3 regions of the Pseudoalteromonas sp. NGC95 genome follow, and region 2 is predicted to be linked to each of the others. Evidence: predicted binding sites of a transcription regulator. Region 2 holds the regulator's gene; each other region holds the start of a gene.
What was found. The regulator sigma-54, encoded in region 2, starts transcription at its own class of promoters, with help from an activator protein. The targets are predictions, from matches to a motif close to GTTGGCACGNNNNTNGNNT.
Positions count from the first base shown of each region.

Region 1: fliE (flagellar hook-basal body complex protein FliE) is a predicted target of sigma-54. The motif match lies at 1,822-1,840, and genes of this name have one in related genera.
Region 3: I6E70_RS12745 (DUF1328 domain-containing protein) is a predicted target of sigma-54. The motif match lies at 2,052-2,070, and genes of this name have one in related genera.

Region 1 is NZ_JADYWR010000005.1:210,593-213,878, forward strand. It holds gene fliF (flagellar basal-body MS-ring/collar protein FliF) at 1-1,429, opposite strand, end outside; gene fliE (flagellar hook-basal body complex protein FliE) at 1,450-1,782, opposite strand; gene I6E70_RS06915 (sigma-54-dependent transcriptional regulator) at 1,939-3,286, opposite strand, start outside.
Region 2 is NZ_JADYWR010000001.1:204,523-207,808, reverse strand. It holds gene rapZ (RNase adapter RapZ) at 1-499, opposite strand, end outside; gene ptsN (PTS IIA-like nitrogen regulatory protein PtsN) at 518-970, opposite strand; gene hpf (ribosome hibernation promoting factor) at 975-1,262, opposite strand; gene I6E70_RS00970 (RNA polymerase factor sigma-54) at 1,289-2,788, opposite strand; gene lptB (LPS export ABC transporter ATP-binding protein) at 2,858-3,286, opposite strand, start outside.
Region 3 is NZ_JADYWR010000012.1:133,117-136,402, forward strand. It holds gene oadA (sodium-extruding oxaloacetate decarboxylase subunit alpha) at 1-1,336, opposite strand, end outside; gene I6E70_RS12740 (OadG family protein) at 1,348-1,590, opposite strand; gene I6E70_RS12745 (DUF1328 domain-containing protein) at 2,110-2,283, shown strand; gene I6E70_RS12750 (hypothetical protein) at 2,342-2,533, shown strand; gene I6E70_RS12755 (YcxB family protein) at 2,666-3,133, shown strand; gene csrA (carbon storage regulator CsrA) at 3,184-3,286, opposite strand, start outside.

The DNA of each region.
Region 1 (3,286 bases), on a different contig from region 2:
TTATCAATACAATGATAACTAAGGCGCCTAATACAAGGCGGGCTATTTTCATAAACCAGTCTTGTTCCCACAGTGGCACTTCTATTGCTAAATTTGTTTCTTCACGTACAAACGGCACTGTCACGACTTCAAGTGCATCACCACGTTGCATATCAAAACCTACACCACCTTGTAGTAAGCGACGAATATTTGACAATGCCTCTACCGAGCGTGGAGTCATGGTTGTTTCACCGTTTTCTCCCACTTTAGCGATGTAGTCAACAGCAACTGATACGCTTATTCTACGTATTACACCACTTTGCTGGCGCTTATGAGAAATTGTAGTGTCGAGTTCATAATTACGCGTGGCTTCTTTGTGGCTGCGTGTTGGTGACGTAGCTGTGCCTGCACCACCTTGCCCTGCAACCTCAGGAATGTTCGAGTTTAACGGTGGCTGATTTGTAAGCGCACCTGGAATACCAACAGCTAGGCCGCCAATATTATTTTCTTCAAATGTGGTTTCACTTCTTACCGCTGGTAGGTCTGGGTTATAACGCTTTTGAGTTTCCTCAATCGAGCTAAAGTCCATACTCAAATCAACTTGAGCTGTATAGTTTGCAAGCCCAACAACCGGTATTAAAATACTGTCTATTTTTTCAAGGTACTCTTGTTCGCGCTTACGTTCTAAATCGTATTCTTTACGAGAGCGTGCTGCTAATGAGCTTTGCGAACCTGAATTTAGTAATCGACCATTTTGATCGGTAACAGTAACTCGCATAGGCTCTAAACCCTGTACTGCAGAAGCAATCATATCAACAACAGAATCTACTTCTTCACGGTCAAGTGAGCGACCACGCTTAAGCGTTAATACAACTGTAGCTGATGGTTTTTTCTCTCTGCGGGCAAATACGTTTTCTTTAGGAATGGCTAACAATACTTTAGCACGAGTAATATTATTAAGCTCTTCAATGGTGCGGGCAAGTTGTTGCTCGCGGCCATGTTTTAGGCGTTCGCGCTCTAAGCGTTGGCTTACACCAAAGCCCATATCTTGCATAATTATATCAGAGCCAGATGCAGGGCCTTGCTCTAACCCTTCGCGGGTCATTAACAATTTAATGTTTTGGTATTCGCTTTCATCAACCGATACAACATTGCCATCTAGTTGATATTCAATTTGTTGCGCATCTAAAAAGTCGAGCGTTTGAATCAGCTCTTCAGTTTGCATTTTGCCTAACGGGCGCATATCTGGCTGACGAGCCCAAATAATAATGAAAATCGCGATAGCTAAACAAATAGCCAATGCTATAACCAATGTTACTTGGCGCAATACATCAACACCATTTAAAGCACTTAAGTAGCCTGACTTTTGTTCTTGTTGATCATCACCACCACTTTGGTCAATACCGCCACCAGCAAGTGCTAGGTCTGTAGATTGGTTAGATTGCGCCACAATAATTCTCCACTACCTAATTAAACAGGCATGTTCATGATTTCTTTATAAGCTTCAACAAGTTTATTACGAACCTGTACTGTAGCCTCAAAAGCAACTGACGATTTTTGAGAAGCAATCATCGCTTCAGCAAGCGATACACTTCGATCCCCCATCTCAACTGCTGTTACTTTTTGAGCGGCATCTTGTTGTAATCCATGCACTGAATTTAGTGCATCACTTAGCATGTCGCCAAACTGGGAAGTAGAAGTAGGTTGAACTTGAGTCGGCAATTTATTTATTTGATTATTACGGCCGGCTTCTAAAGCCATTGATTGCATTTCTTGAAATACAGCACTGTTTTGAATTTTCATAATTTATCTCTGACACGCAGTGAACTCTTACAAGTAATAAAGCACAAAGCATGCCAAATAATTAATCATTAAAATACAATAGGTTAACTTTAATTTGTGTTAGTCAGAGTTTTGACAACCCTAAGTTCGTAGCGCAAACTTAGGGTTTATAGGAGGTTATGCAGGAAGTGAAATACCTAAATCGCGCATTTGCGCTAGTTTATAACGTAAAGTTCGTGGGCTTATTCCCAACGTTTCGGCAACGTCTTTACGCTTGCCTTGGCAACGTGCAAGGGTTTCTAAAATAATGCGATGCTCTTTGTCTTTAAGCTCATCTTTATAGCTACCGGTATCCGCCGCAAGTAAACCTTGTTTGGGCTCATCCTCGGCATGCGATTTTTCATCATAATATGCAGAGCTTAGCGTGCTTTTATCAACGCCTTTATCTGCGTGAGCTAATTCTGTTGGCGATACTGTTTGCGCTGGTGCCAATGATGGCTCCATAACAAAGTTATTAGATACTAAGTTTTCGATAAAAATAGCATGCTCGTTTATTGTATCGCCACTTCGCAGTATAAGTGCACGCTGTATAACGTTATCAAGCTCGCGCACATTACCAGGCCACGCGTGAGCCAGTAACTTTTGCTCGGCAGCTTTATCTAAATACGCCATAGGCTCTTTGCTTTTACTTATATGGCGCTCAATTAAATGCTTAGCCAATACAATAATATCGCCAGGGCGTTGGCACAATGGACGCCACATTAGTGGAAAAACATTAAGCCTGTAATATAAATCCTCTCTAAACTGATTTTCAGACACGGCTTCTTTTAAATCACGATTACTGGTTGCCAAAATACGTACATCGAGCTGAATTGTTTTACGACCCCCTAAACGCTCAACTTCACGCTCTTGCAGTACGCGTAACAGCTTAGCTTGTAGCCCTAAGTCCATCTCAGTAATTTCATCAAGTAAAATAGTGCCGCCCTGTGCTTGCTCAAACTTACCCGGACATGCTTGAATCGCGCCCGTAAAAGCTCCTTTTTCGTAACCAAATAACGTGGCTTCGAGCATATTTTCGGGAATCGCCGCGCAGTTAATCGCCACAAATGGCTCATTACATCGGCTCGACTTATCATGAATATAACGAGCAAGTACTTCCTTACCCGAACCACTTGGGCCAAGTACCATCACACTTGCATCAGAGCGTGCTACTTTACTCGCAAGCTCCAATAATTGAATACTAGTTGGGTCGGCAACGATAGGTCCGTCGGTTTCTTTTGCTTTTTCAGGCAAATAACGGCTCACCATATTTAACAGCACTTCAGGTGCAAATGGTTTAGCCATGTAGTCAATTGCACCTAGACGCATGGCTTCTACCGCATCGTCAATTGTGGCATACGCCGTCATCATCAATACAGGTAAATCAGGGTGGTTTAATTTAATACTGCGTAGTAAATCAAGGCCACTCATTGCGCCCATTTGCACGTCGCTTACAACAAGCGAAAATTGATCTTTTTTAAGCAAT
Region 2 (3,286 bases):
ACGATTCAAACGTGACAATTAGTTGTTTATCTTTTTTACCTAAAATCTTTTCACGAATAGATTCAGCGAGTTGATGAACACTCAAATCAGTCGTGTCTATCATAAAGTCGGCGCGGGTGATTAATACATCAAGTAATTCTTTTTCTTTTTTGATGGCTAAATCAAGAGGCAACGAGTCAATTGATAGTGGGTGTAATCTACGAGTTTCAGAAAAACGTTTGATCAATGTTTGATCGTCGCTATCTAAATAAAATAACGTAGGTTTTGCAAAGCCAGGCAAGTATTCAAGAATATCGTTAAATTCATCTTGTTGTTTAGGGATGTTCCGCACATCAATGCTAACAGCAATTTTATCGTAGCTATCAGACACACTGCGAACTAATGAAGGAAGCAAGTTAACTGGAATATTATCTACGCAATAATAACCTAAATCTTCTACAACGCGTAAAGCAACCGACTTTCCAGAACCAGAACGGCCGCTTATGATAATTAACTCCATTTAACACCCTTTATAAAACTATGATTGATTGACAATAACTTGGTAAAGCTCAGCATCTGATTTTGCACTGCGTAACTGTTTACAAAAATCTTTGTTGTTTAGTTTATCAGCAATGGTTGCTAGAGTCTTTAAGTGCTGCTGGTTATCGCCATCTGGTACGATGAGTGCGACGAAAATATCAACAGGGCGATTATCGATTGCATCAAAATTTATTGGAGTTTCGCTAACGAGCACTAAAGCCAAAGGCTCTTCTGCACCGCTCATTCTTCCATGAGGAATGGCAATGCCACGCCCTATACCTGTACTACCCAATTTTTCTCTGCTCATTAAAGCATTAAGAATATCTTGTTGCGGTAAATACGGAAGTTTGTCGTGAGCAAGTTCGCTAATGAACTCTAAAATTCTTTTTTTGCTATTAAAAAGGACCGCAGCTTTGCTGCAGTCCTGGCATATAAGTGAGCTTAATTTCATCATATTAGTGTCGAGCAAGCTTCTCTTTGTGTTTAATTACTTGTCGATCGAGCTTGTCGATCAACGAGTCAATGGCGGCATACATATCTTGATGTTCTGTAGAGGCAAATAGCTCAGCACCGCTTACGTGTATGGTGGCTTCTGCTTTTTGATTTAATTTTTCTACATCGAGAATGACATGAACATTATTAATATGATCAGAGTGTCTTTCTAGCTTCGCAAATTTGGTATTAATATAGTCTCTTAGTGAATCGGTTAATTCTACGTGACGACCAGTTAAGTTTAGTTGCATAAGCATTACCCTCTTTTTTTTGCGTCTTAAATCAAACTTTTACGCTGATTTGACGGTGGAATAGCCAGAGATTCGCGGTATTTTGCGATTGTACGTCTCGCTACTTTAATTCCTTGCTCAGCCAATATATCCGCTATTTTGCTATCACTCAATGGTTTTGCTGAGTTTTCTGCTGCGATTAATTTTCGGATAAGCGCACGGATTGCTGTAGATGAACATTCACCCCCGTTTTCGGTGCTTACATGGCTTGAGAAAAAGTATTTAAGCTCAAATATACCACGGGGTGTGTGCATATACTTTTGGGTTGTTACGCGCGAAATTGTTGATTCGTGCATTTCTACCATTTCAGCAACATCATTTAAAACCATTGGTTTCATGGCTTCAGGACCGTGTTCAAAAAAGCCTTGTTGTTGCTTAACAATACAATTTGTTACTTTTAATAGCGTGTCGTTTCTACTTTCTAAGCTTTTAATAAACCATTTAGCTTCTTGTAAATGCGAGCGAATAAACTGGCTGTCACCACTGGATTTTACAGTGCGAGACATTGCCGCGTATTGGCTATTAACACGAATTTTAGGCATGCTATCTGGGTTTAACTCAACAACCCAGCGGCCTTTAATTTTTTTAACTGACACATCAGGAATAACATACTCAGATTCTTCTCTTACAATAGTATCTGCAGGTTTAGGGCTAAGAGTATGTATTAATGTCATTACTTCTTTAAGCTCTTCTTCTTTGAGCTTAGTTTTCTTCATTAATGTACGATAGTCACGAGCAGCTAATAAATCAATATGCTCGGTTAAAATCATTTTTGTTTCATTAATGTAAGGTGTTTCTTTATCAAACTGGTTAAGCTGAATACACAAACACTCTTGTAAACTACGTGCAGCAATACCAACAGGATCAAACAGTTGGATGCGTTTTAATACAGCTTCAATTTCATCAAGTTCGACTTCGTTATCATCTTCGTTTTCTTGATTAAAGCTTTCTAAAATCTCTTCGCAGCTTAGTGTTAAAATACCTGAATCATCGACGGCTTCTACAATAGCAATAGCAATAGCTTCGTCTGTAGGGCTAAATGGCGTTAGTTGTAACTGCCACATTAAATACTCATGGAGCGTTTCAGTAGAGGCGCCTTGGTATATTGATTCGTCTTCAGGCATCGGACCCGATGATGCTGCTGGGGCGGCACTCATGTACTCATCCCAACTAACATCCATAGCCATGTCGTCACTTAGCGTGTCTTTTGCAAGTGCTTCACCACTATCTTGTTCGTATTCGCTTGGAGCATCATCGGCAGATGCGCTAACAGTTATGTCATCTGTATCTGCTTTTTGCTCGTTTTTACCTGCAGCGTCTTCTGAATAGTCTGCTTCTTCAACCTCTAATAGCGGGTTGCTGTCGAGAGCTTCTTGTATTTCTTGCTGGAGATCCAATGTACTGAGTTGCAACAAACGAATAGCTTGTTGCAGCTGTGGAGTCATTGTAAGTTGCTGGCCCATGCGCAGCTGTAGTGATTGCCTCATGTATCTCTAACAATCCTTTTATGTTGTTATAATTAATACTAGCAGATGCTTAAAGACATGGCGTAAATGTTACAGCCTAAATTGCTCGCCTAAGTAAACATCGCGTACTGTTTTATCATTTAATACGTGTTCTGGAGTACCTGATGCAATCAGCTCCCCATGAGAAACAATGTAGGCTTTTTCACAAACATCAAGGGTTTCTCTTACGTTATGATCGGTAATTAATACACCAATCCCACGATTTTTAAGATGTTCTATTATTTTCTTTATGTCTAATACCGAAATAGGGTCAACACCTGCAAATGGTTCATCCAGTAATATAAATTTAGGATCTGCTGCCAGCGCACGTGCTATTTCAACACGACGACGTTCGCCTCCTGACAATGCCATACCTTGGCTATCACGAATGTGTTGTATGCTAAATTCATCTAATAATTTATCGAGAGTGTCTTCTCTAGCTTGTTTATTTAACTCTTTGCGCGTTTCTAAAATGGCCAT
Region 3 (3,286 bases), on a different contig from region 2:
ATTTCAAACCAACCTGCGGAAATAATGCATAAGTTAGTACGTCATCAATTTGCTCATCAGCAAGTGTTAAACCTTGCTCTTGCGCTTCTTTTAATAATTCAGCTTCAAGCGTTGCAAGCTCTGGTGCAATGTTATCTGCAGGGCGACAAGTAATAACCTCTGCTCCATCAAGCACACGCTCTTGTAGCTCTTTATTCATTGGTGCTGGTGTTAAACCATATTCACCTTTTAATACGCCAGCAGTTTCTTTAGTAATTGTTTTGTAGCGCTCGCCCGTAAGTACATTAAGTACAGCTTGAGTGCCTACAATTTGCGACGTGGGTGTTACTAAAGGTAAAAAACCAAGATCTTCACGTACGCGTGGGATCTCAAGCAAAACTTCATTAAGCTTATCTGCCGCGCCTTGCTCTTTAAGTTGGTTTTCCATGTTTGTAAGCATGCCACCAGGTACTTGAGCTAGTAAAATACGACCATCAACCCCTTTTAAGCTACCTTCAAATGCCGCATATTTTTTACGTACATCTCTAAAGTAAGCAGCAATTTCTTCTAGGTGGTTTAAATCAAGGTCGGTATCGCGCTCAGTTCCTTCAACTATCGATACAATAGTTTCAGTTGCGGTGTGTCCGTAAGTCATACTCATTGATGAAATAGCGGTATCAAGCATATCAATGCCTGCATCAATCGCTTTTTGATAAGTCGCAGTACTTAAACCTGTTGTAGCGTGGCACTGCATAGCAATAGGAACCGATACGGTTTCTTTAAGTGCTTTAATTAATTTTTCAGCATCGTACGGCTTTAATAAACCCGCCATGTCTTTAATACAAATTGAGTGACAGCCTAAATCTTCTAATTGCTTAGCAAGAGTCAGCCACATATCAAGCGTATGAACAGGACTTACTGTGTACGAAATAGTACCTTGAGCATGTGCGCCTACTTTTATAGCCGCTTTAATCGCTGTTTCTAGGTTACGTACATCGTTCATTGCATCGAAAATACGAAATACGTCAACGCCATTTTTATGTGCGCGTTCTACAAACTTTTCAACTACGTCATCAGCGTAATGGCGGTAGCCTAATAGGTTTTGACCGCGTAATAGCATTTGCTGTTTAGTATTAGGCATCGCTTTTTTAAGCGCACGAATACGCTCCCAAGGATCTTCGCCTAAATAACGAATACACGAATCAAATGTAGCACCGCCCCACGATTCAATAGACCAATAACCTGCATCATCTAGCTTGCTAGCAATAGGTAGCATATCGTCTAGGCGCATACGTGTTGCGAGCAATGATTGGTGCGCATCGCGTAATACCAATTCTGTTAATTTTAATTTAGCCATGTGTGTGCCCCTTATTTATTATTTGATTTGTACTGAGCAATGGCAGCACTAATAGCAGCGATGTGCTCATTAGGCACACCTTGAGATTTAAAAGACGGTGATTTAGCTGGTGATGCCTCTGGTTCGCTATAGCGCGTCACCAAATTAGACATAAGCGTTACTGCACCAATTAATATCGACAGAAATACAAACACCCCAACCATACCAGTTAGCATTAAGCTACCAGCCGTTGTGAGTAGAGCACCTATATCCATTTTTCTCCCCCTTGAAACCCATATCGAAAATAAAAAATCGATTTAACTAAATATTTATTCACTGGATAATAACAAAACTAGTCGCTTTGTCTACATCTTGTAAATTGGTAAAACCAATTAAACTATAAACAACATAACACTCAACAAATTTACATGCCATAACCCAGCAATCATGCGCCCTACAATACATACAGAAAATAACGACTATAGCTAATAGTTATATGGAAGTTGTTAATTAACTATTCAACTTAATAAAAATAACCGCCAAATTTTATAATAAGTACAAAAACACACATCAATTGTTAATTGGTCTTACCAAAAACATTATTTTTAGTGAATATTTACCGGTAACTTGTAACAGTGTGAATAACTTACATAACAAAGCGTAAAAATTACTAACTAACTAATAACTAAAAACACAGTTAAAAACCATAACCATCTGATATAAAACAAAAATAAACTTTGGCATATAACTGGCATTAGTTATTGTGAGCAAATTTGATAACCAAGGAGAAAACAATGTTACGCTGGACAATTACATTTTTAGTTATTGCTTTAATCGCTGCAGTGTTAGGTTTTGGTGGCATCGCAGGTGCCGCAGCTGGTATAGCAAAAATTATATTTTTTATATTTTTAGTACTTTTAGTGATCTCATTAGTTTCAGGTGCACTACGTGGTAAATCACCCAGGTAGATAAAGCATTCAACTAACAAACACTAAAATTTAATTAATACTTACAAGGAATTACATTATGAATTCAACAACTGTAAAAGCAGCACTAATCGGTCTATTCGCAAGTTTCTTCATCATGGGTTGTGAAGACAATCATGCAGAAGACGCAGGCGAACGTATTGACGAAGCAGTAACTGACGTGCAAAACAAAGTAGAAGATGCATGTGAAAATGTTAAAGAAGGCGTAAACGCTGAAGAAACTAACTGTTAATTCTTCTTGTAACGCTAAAAAACGGCCTTAGGGCCGTTTTTTTGTGCCTGTAATAAAATCACTGACTATAAAGCTGCTCATTTAGCGGTTAGCTTGTTAAAATAAAAAAAACGATATTTAAAGCAAGGCAATATGGCATTTACAACAACCTACACACTAGATAAACCTTACTTTTACGAGTGCTTTGACGAGTCACTCCCCTACAGTAAGCGCGCCAAACCTAAGTACTTTTTACTTGTACTCCTCGTTGCGCTTGGTTTATTTGGCATTTATGTTTTAAACGATCATTACTTAGGATCGTTTATGATCATGCTAGGTGTACTAGAGTGCGTCGCTTTTTACTATCGCAGACCTTGGTGGGTAACCAGACAAATGCTCAGCAGAGCGTCAGGCTCTGAGGTAACACTTACCTTTGATGAAGAAGGCATTAAATCGGCTAATCATTACAAAAGCTTTCAGCTAACTTGGCAAGACATAAGCCAAGTAATAGATACTCAGCAAGGTATTATTATTAAAAATAAAAGCGGAATGCAGTACATTTCAAAACAAATACTAACCCCAGAAACACTCGCTTTTATAAACAAAAAAGCCACTCAGTGAGTGGCTTTTTGACTAGTTGAGTTAATTACTCAACTACGTATACGTGTTGATTAAGCATTGCCCGGATTAGGGTTCGACTTTTCAGCTTGTATGCGCATGTAAATCTCTTCACGATGCACTGATACGTCTTTTGGTGCATTAACACCGATTCGA